2 linked regions of the Fibrella aestuarina BUZ 2 genome follow. The protein of the gene in region 2 interacts with the protein of the main gene of each other region in a pairwise test. Links are inferred from orthologs where the notes say so. Each region holds a gene or a part of one and is shown on either strand. Other genes may lie near its edges.

The links. Proteins that work in one complex are often made in the same cells at the same time.
Region 1: the proteins of topA (region 2) and FAES_RS04695 interact in binary tests that used the Escherichia coli proteins (3 or more experiments, as listed by UniProt). The link is inferred for Fibrella aestuarina BUZ 2 from one-to-one orthologs.

What each region holds. Positions count from the first base shown.
Region 1 is NC_020054.1:1,174,696-1,177,482, reverse strand. What follows is about bases 9-2,780. They hold FAES_RS04695 (IMPACT family protein), read right to left. Parts: upstream 1,821-2,780; coding sequence 1,197-1,820; downstream 9-1,196. Other genes in these bases: FAES_RS04690 (LBF_2804 family protein), read left to right, coding at 1,968-2,780; FAES_RS04700 (ABC transporter ATP-binding protein), read left to right, coding at 9-1,142. Also shown: more of FAES_RS04700, read left to right, coding at 1-8; more of FAES_RS04690, read left to right, coding at 2,781-2,787.
Region 2 is NC_020054.1:5,561,105-5,564,294, reverse strand. What follows is about bases 1-3,175. They hold topA (type I DNA topoisomerase), read right to left. Parts: upstream 2,794-3,175; coding sequence 208-2,793; downstream 1-207. Other genes in these bases: FAES_RS23010 (hypothetical protein), read right to left, coding at 3,046-3,175; FAES_RS23020 (SIR2 family NAD-dependent protein deacylase), read right to left, coding at 1-84. Outside these bases: more of FAES_RS23010, read right to left, coding at 3,176-3,190. UniProt on the Escherichia coli protein: Releases the supercoiling and torsional tension of DNA, which is introduced during the DNA replication and transcription, by transiently cleaving and rejoining one strand of the DNA duplex.

The DNA.
Region 1 (2,787 bases), 4.4 Mb from region 2 along the record:
TGAGTGTGCTCGACGAGACCTTTGGCGGCATGCGGGTGGTGAAGGGCTTCAACGCGGAATCATTTATTGTTGGCAAGTTCCAAGAAGAAAACAATGGCTACCGGCAGGCGATCCGGGCGCTGGCCAACCGGCGCGAGCTGGCCTCGCCCTTCTCCGAATTTATGGGTGTGGCGGTGTTGTCGGGGATTTTGCTGTATGGCGGTTCGCTGGTGCTGTCAGGGCAGAGTGACTTGTCGGCTTCTGCCTTCGTGACGTACCTGGCCCTGTTTTCGCAGGTGACGCGGCCGGCCAAAGATATTTCCAATGCCTTCAGTGCGTCGCAGCGGGGGTTGGTATCGGGCAAACGTGTACTGGATCTGATGGATACCCAACCGGCCATTACCGATAAGCCAAACGCCTACCAATTGACCGACTTTCAGCACGAAATCGCCTTTGAGCACGTCTCGTTTTCGTACGAAACCGGCACGCCCGTTTTGAAGGATATCAGTTTTACGCTCCAGAAAGGCAAGACCATCGCGCTCGTCGGGTCGTCGGGTGGGGGTAAGTCGACGCTGGCCGATCTGGTGCCGCGTTTCTACGACCCTACGGCGGGCCAGGTACGTATCGACGGACACGACCTGCGCGACTGCCAGACGGCGTCGCTTCGTAACCTGATGGGGATCGTTACGCAGGAGAGCATTCTGTTCAACGATAGCGTTTTCAACAATATCGCTTTTGGCAGCAACGCCAGCGCGGCCGATGTGGAACAGGCGGCGCGGATTGCCAACGCGCACGAGTTTATCAGCCAGATGCCCAACGGCTACCACACGACCATCGGCGACCGGGGTAGCAAACTATCCGGGGGGCAACGGCAACGCATCAGTATCGCCCGGGCCGTGCTGCGCAACCCGCCCATTCTGATTCTGGACGAAGCCACGTCGGCGCTGGATACCGAATCGGAGCGATTGGTGCAGGAGGCGCTTACCCGCCTAATGGCCAACCGCACCACGCTGGTGATTGCCCACCGCCTCAGCACGATTCAGCACGCCGACGAGATTCTGGTGATCAACCAGGGGCGCATTGTGGAGCGTGGACGCCACGACGAGCTCCTGTTGCTCAACGAAGGGGTTTACCGCCGTCTGCAAACGATGCAACAGGTGTAGGGCAAGGGGCATAGGGCTCGGGGTATAGGGGTATAAATGACTTATCCCTGATTCCTATGATGCCCCTTGCGCCACGCTCTTTGCCTCTACGCCATCCAGCTTCCCCAGTTTGCCCATCACGACCTCCACCAACGTGCGGCGCATTTCCAGGTCGAGGAGGCAGGCGGTATCGAAGTCCTGTTTCAGGATCGTCAGCTGGTGTTCTTTCACTACGCGCATCACGTCGTTCATCTGTTCGAACGGAAAGCGAAGCCGGTACACCTCATTCACCGTTTTCTCTACCACCGTGGCCACGTCGAGTGCAGCCATGGTGGCCAGTTTATAGGCGTTGATCAGCCCCGGCACACCGAGCAACGTACCGCCGAAGTAGCGCACCACCACCACAAGCACATTGGTCAGATCGCGCGATAACAGCACGTTCAGAATGGGCCGCCCGGCGGTTCCGCTCGGTTCGCCGTCGTCGTTGACCCGATAGTGGTTACGATCGAGGCCGAGCCGGTAGGCGTAACAATGGTGATTGGCCTTTGGGTGAATTTTACGCAGGGCCTCCAGGTACGTTCGGGCATCGGCCTCGGAGCGGATTGGGTAGGCAAAGCCCAGAAACTTGCTGCCCCGGTCCCGAAAATCACCTTCAGTAGCCGTAGTGATGGTTCGAAACGTATCGTCGAAAAGTGTCATGTCTGTTGATGGTCGATGGTTATTAATCCTCAAAAATGGGTTACGCCGCTACTGACCAAATACCAGTAAGCCAATACTTATTCTAAACAGCAGCCGCTTTCTGACAGTTATATAGCCACAAAACCGCCACCAATGCATACCATTCCAATGTCTACACAACCGCCCGAAAATACGCCTGGTCCCATCGACCAGTTAGCGTTACGCTACCTGCGGCGGGCTTTAGACTCGGCGCATCCGACTGACGAGCCGTTTGTCATGAATGAACTGGAAAACCAGGTCATTGGCAAAGTTCGTCGGCAAACGCTAGGGATGGCGGCCTTGCTGGGCATTTTTGGTGTGGTTTCTCTGTATCTGCCTCAGTATCTGTGGCCTGCTTTCTTCGCATCAAACAGCGCCACTCTATTCGGCTACTCGGTCGACCTACCCCTGATCACAACGCTGTACGCTATCTTACTGGTTTACCTTGAAGTTTATGCACTGTTGTACATCAACCTGCGGGCCGTACGGTATGTGATGGCGGTTTGCCAGTTCCCACGTCAGCACGATGCCCAGTACGAACGCCACCTGTACGCGCTGGCCGAAGCCGTCCGGGACGGGGCCGACAAAGGCTTGCTACGTTATGGTATCGACCCCTATCTGGGCCTGCCGCAGTGGGGCCTGACCGCGTTTTTCGTAGTCAATCAAGTCAAAGCAGTCATCAGCAGCTTTGTGCTGAAAGTCGCATTGCGGCCACTGGCAGGGCGTTTTGTCATTCCTCAGGTAATCAATCTGATTGGTTTACCCGTGTACGCTTTCTGGAATGTGTGGGCCTCGAACCGGGTTATTCACGAAGCCAAAATTCGGGTCATGGCGCCCCTGACCATTCGCGAATTCGTGGATGATCTTTATGAAGAATGGCGGCACAACGAAGCGTTTTGCGCCCTTATCCCGGAAGCGCTGCAATATGTGGCGGTTCTGAAGCGCCAGT
Region 2 (3,190 bases):
ATTTGAGTCGCGGAAGGTGGCGATGCCACTTTCGGCACTGATACCCGCCCCCGACAGAACGACGATTTTCTTACGCGTTTTCATAGGAACAAGATACGCAGATTACGGGTCATTGGTAAAGCAAAAGCGCCAGTTTCGGCAGGCTTGGGGCACGATCTGTATCCCATTTGGCCTGCCGAAACTGGCGCTTCGGTCTCACAGTTACCTTTATTTTTTCTTGGCAACGGCTTTCTTCGCCGGTGCTTTAGCGGCGGGCTTGGCCGCGGCTTTTTTCGCCGGAGCCGCTTTCTTGGCTGCCGGTTCGGCCTTGGGGTCTTCACCCGCCAGCTCGAGGCATTTTTCCAGCGTCAGTTCGGCGGGGTCGATGTCTTTCGGCAGGCGCACGTTACGTTTACCCACGGCCAGATACGGCCCATACATCCCGTTGACCACTTTCACTTCAGGCCGTTCGGGGAACTCCTTGATGTATTTGTTGGCCTCGGCGTTGCGCTTCTGCTGAATCAGTTCGATGGCCCGTTCGAGGGTCAGGCCCGCCAACTGTTCGCCTTTGCCCAGCGAAATGTACTTGTCTTCAAACTTCACGTAGGGACCAAAACGGCCTTTGCCCGTAACGACGGGTTTGCCTTCAAACTCACCCAGCGTATCGCTGACGGCCTCGGCCCGCTTCTGCTGAATCAGTTCGATGGCGCGCTCCGCCGTGATGGTGTAGGGGTCATCTTCCTTCGTGAGCGAGACGTATTTGCCGTCGTGTTTCACGTAAGGGCCAAACTTGCCAATGCCGATGGTGAGCGCCTGATCTTCGAAGAAACCCACTTCGCGCGGTAGCGCAAACAGGCTCAGCGCATCCTCGATCGAGATAGTCTCGATCAACTGACCGTCGCGGAGATTGGCGTATTGCGGTTTTTCCTCGTCGGTCGATTCGCCGATCTGCACGTAGGCTCCGTATTTGCCCAGCCGGGCCGACACTTTCTTGCCCGATTTGGGATCGATGCCCAGTTCGCGCGCGCCGGTTTTGAACGACGCCACGTTGGACCCCTGTATCTCTTCTACGTTCTTGTGGAAATCGCCGTAGAAGGCTTCCAGCATCCGCTGCCATTCGAGCTTGCCGCCCGCCACCAGGTCAAATTCCTGCTCAACGTTGGCCGTAAACTTGTAATCAACAATGTCGGGGAAGTATTCGACCAGGAAATCGTTGACCACGATGCCCGTGTTGGTTGGGAAGAGTTTAGCCTTCTCGGAACCATAGGTTTCCTTACCGACTTTCTCCGTCAGGGCGTCGCGTTCCAGCGTGATTTCGCGGAAAGCACGTTCCTGACCGGGTTTATCCTGTTTGGTAACGTACCCACGGTTAATAATCGTCGAGATGGTTGGCGCGTAGGTCGATGGACGGCCGATACCCATTTCTTCTAGTTTCTTCACCAGCGAGGCTTCGGCGTAGCGGGGCTGCGGGCGCGTAAACTTCTCCGACGCTTTCATCTGGCTCAGGTCCAGTTCCTGCCCAATCGTGAGCGGCGGCAACATCCCCTTGGCATCTTCGTCATCCTCATCATCTTTCGATTCAAGGTAGACCTTCAGAAAGCCGTCGAACTTGATCACTTCGCCCTGCGCGATAAGGTCGCTGGGGAAATTCTCGGTCGGGCGACCGGTTGTACGGATGTTGATCGTAACGGTGGTGCGTTCGAGTTGGGCGTCGGCCATCTGCGAGGCAATGGCCCGTTTCCAGATCAACTCATACAGCCGCTTCTGATCGCGATCGGCCCCCGCACTATGGTCGCTGAAATTGGTCGGCCTGATGGCTTCGTGGGCTTCCTGCGCCGACTCGTTTTTGTTCTTGAAATGCCGTTGATGAACGTAGCGCTCATCGAACGCGGCCCGGATCTCGGTCGTCGCTTTCTCGACGGCTTCTTCCGACAGATTCAGAGAATCGGTCCGCATGTAGGAGATCTTACCGGCCTCGTATAGGTTCTGGGCGATCCGCATCGTGCGGTCTACCGAATAACCGAGTTTGCGCGAGGCTTCCTGTTGCAGGGTAGAGGTCGTAAACGGGGGCGCCGGCGACTTTTTGGCGGGCTTCACCTCCAGATTCCGGATCGTGAAGGTAGCCCCAATGCACTGCTCCAAAAAGCTGCGGGCTTCGTCTGCCGTCGCGAAGTTTTTGGGCAGTTCGGCGTTCAGAATTTTGCCGCCATCAACCAGAAACTGTGCTGTTACTTTATAGCTTGATTTGGCGTTGTGCTTGTCGATCTCGCGCTCACGTTCAACCACGAGACGCAACGCGACCGACTGCACCCGGCCCGCCGAGAGGCCCGTACTACCGCCTTTGATCTTACGCCACAGCACCGGCGAGAGCTCGTAGCCCACCAGCCGGTCGAGCACGCGGCGCGCCTGTTGGGCGTTCACCAGATCGAGGTCGATGGTGCGGGGTTGCTGGATGGCTTTCTGGATCGCGTTTTTCGTGATCTCGCGAAAAACGATCCGTTTGGTATTGGATTTCAGGCCCAGCGCTTCTTTCAAATGCCACGAAATGGCTTCGCCTTCGCGGTCATCATCCGTCGCGAGCCAAACCTCATCGGCGTCTTTGGCCAGTCGTTTCAATTCGCTCACCAACTGCTTTTTGTCGGGCGAAATCTGGTAAGAAGGGGCAAAGCCGTTCTTCACGTCGACGGCAAGGCCATCTTTGGGCAGGTCACGAATATGGCCAAAACTCGACCGGACGGTGAAGTCGTGGCCCAGATAGCCCTCGATTGTTTTTGCCTTTGCGGGCGATTCGACAATGACTAGGTTCTTCGACATAAAGTGTCTTTCAGTTGATGATATGGAATACAACTTCGCGTTTCATACGTCGGGTAAATACAGGCTAACAGGATAGGTTGCGGCCAAATATAGACGCAAACCGATCATATCGCGCCAACGGCGCAAGCAGTGATGGGCAGTAAAACGGTAGGAAGTGGTCTACAAAGAGAACAACCAGATGCCGCCGAACGTTCGGTTCAGCCTGATAACAAGGCAGGTCTATGTGGCTGTTTTGTAACGAACTACGGCCAGTTAGCGCCGCGAATACTGCTTATACCGTTGCAGGAGCGCAAACGTCAGATCGTACTCGCTGGATTGCAGCACAAAGTCGTCGTTAAAATTGCAATAATCGCGGAATTGCTCGATCGCCTCGCCCTGTAGGTCGGTGGCGCGTTGG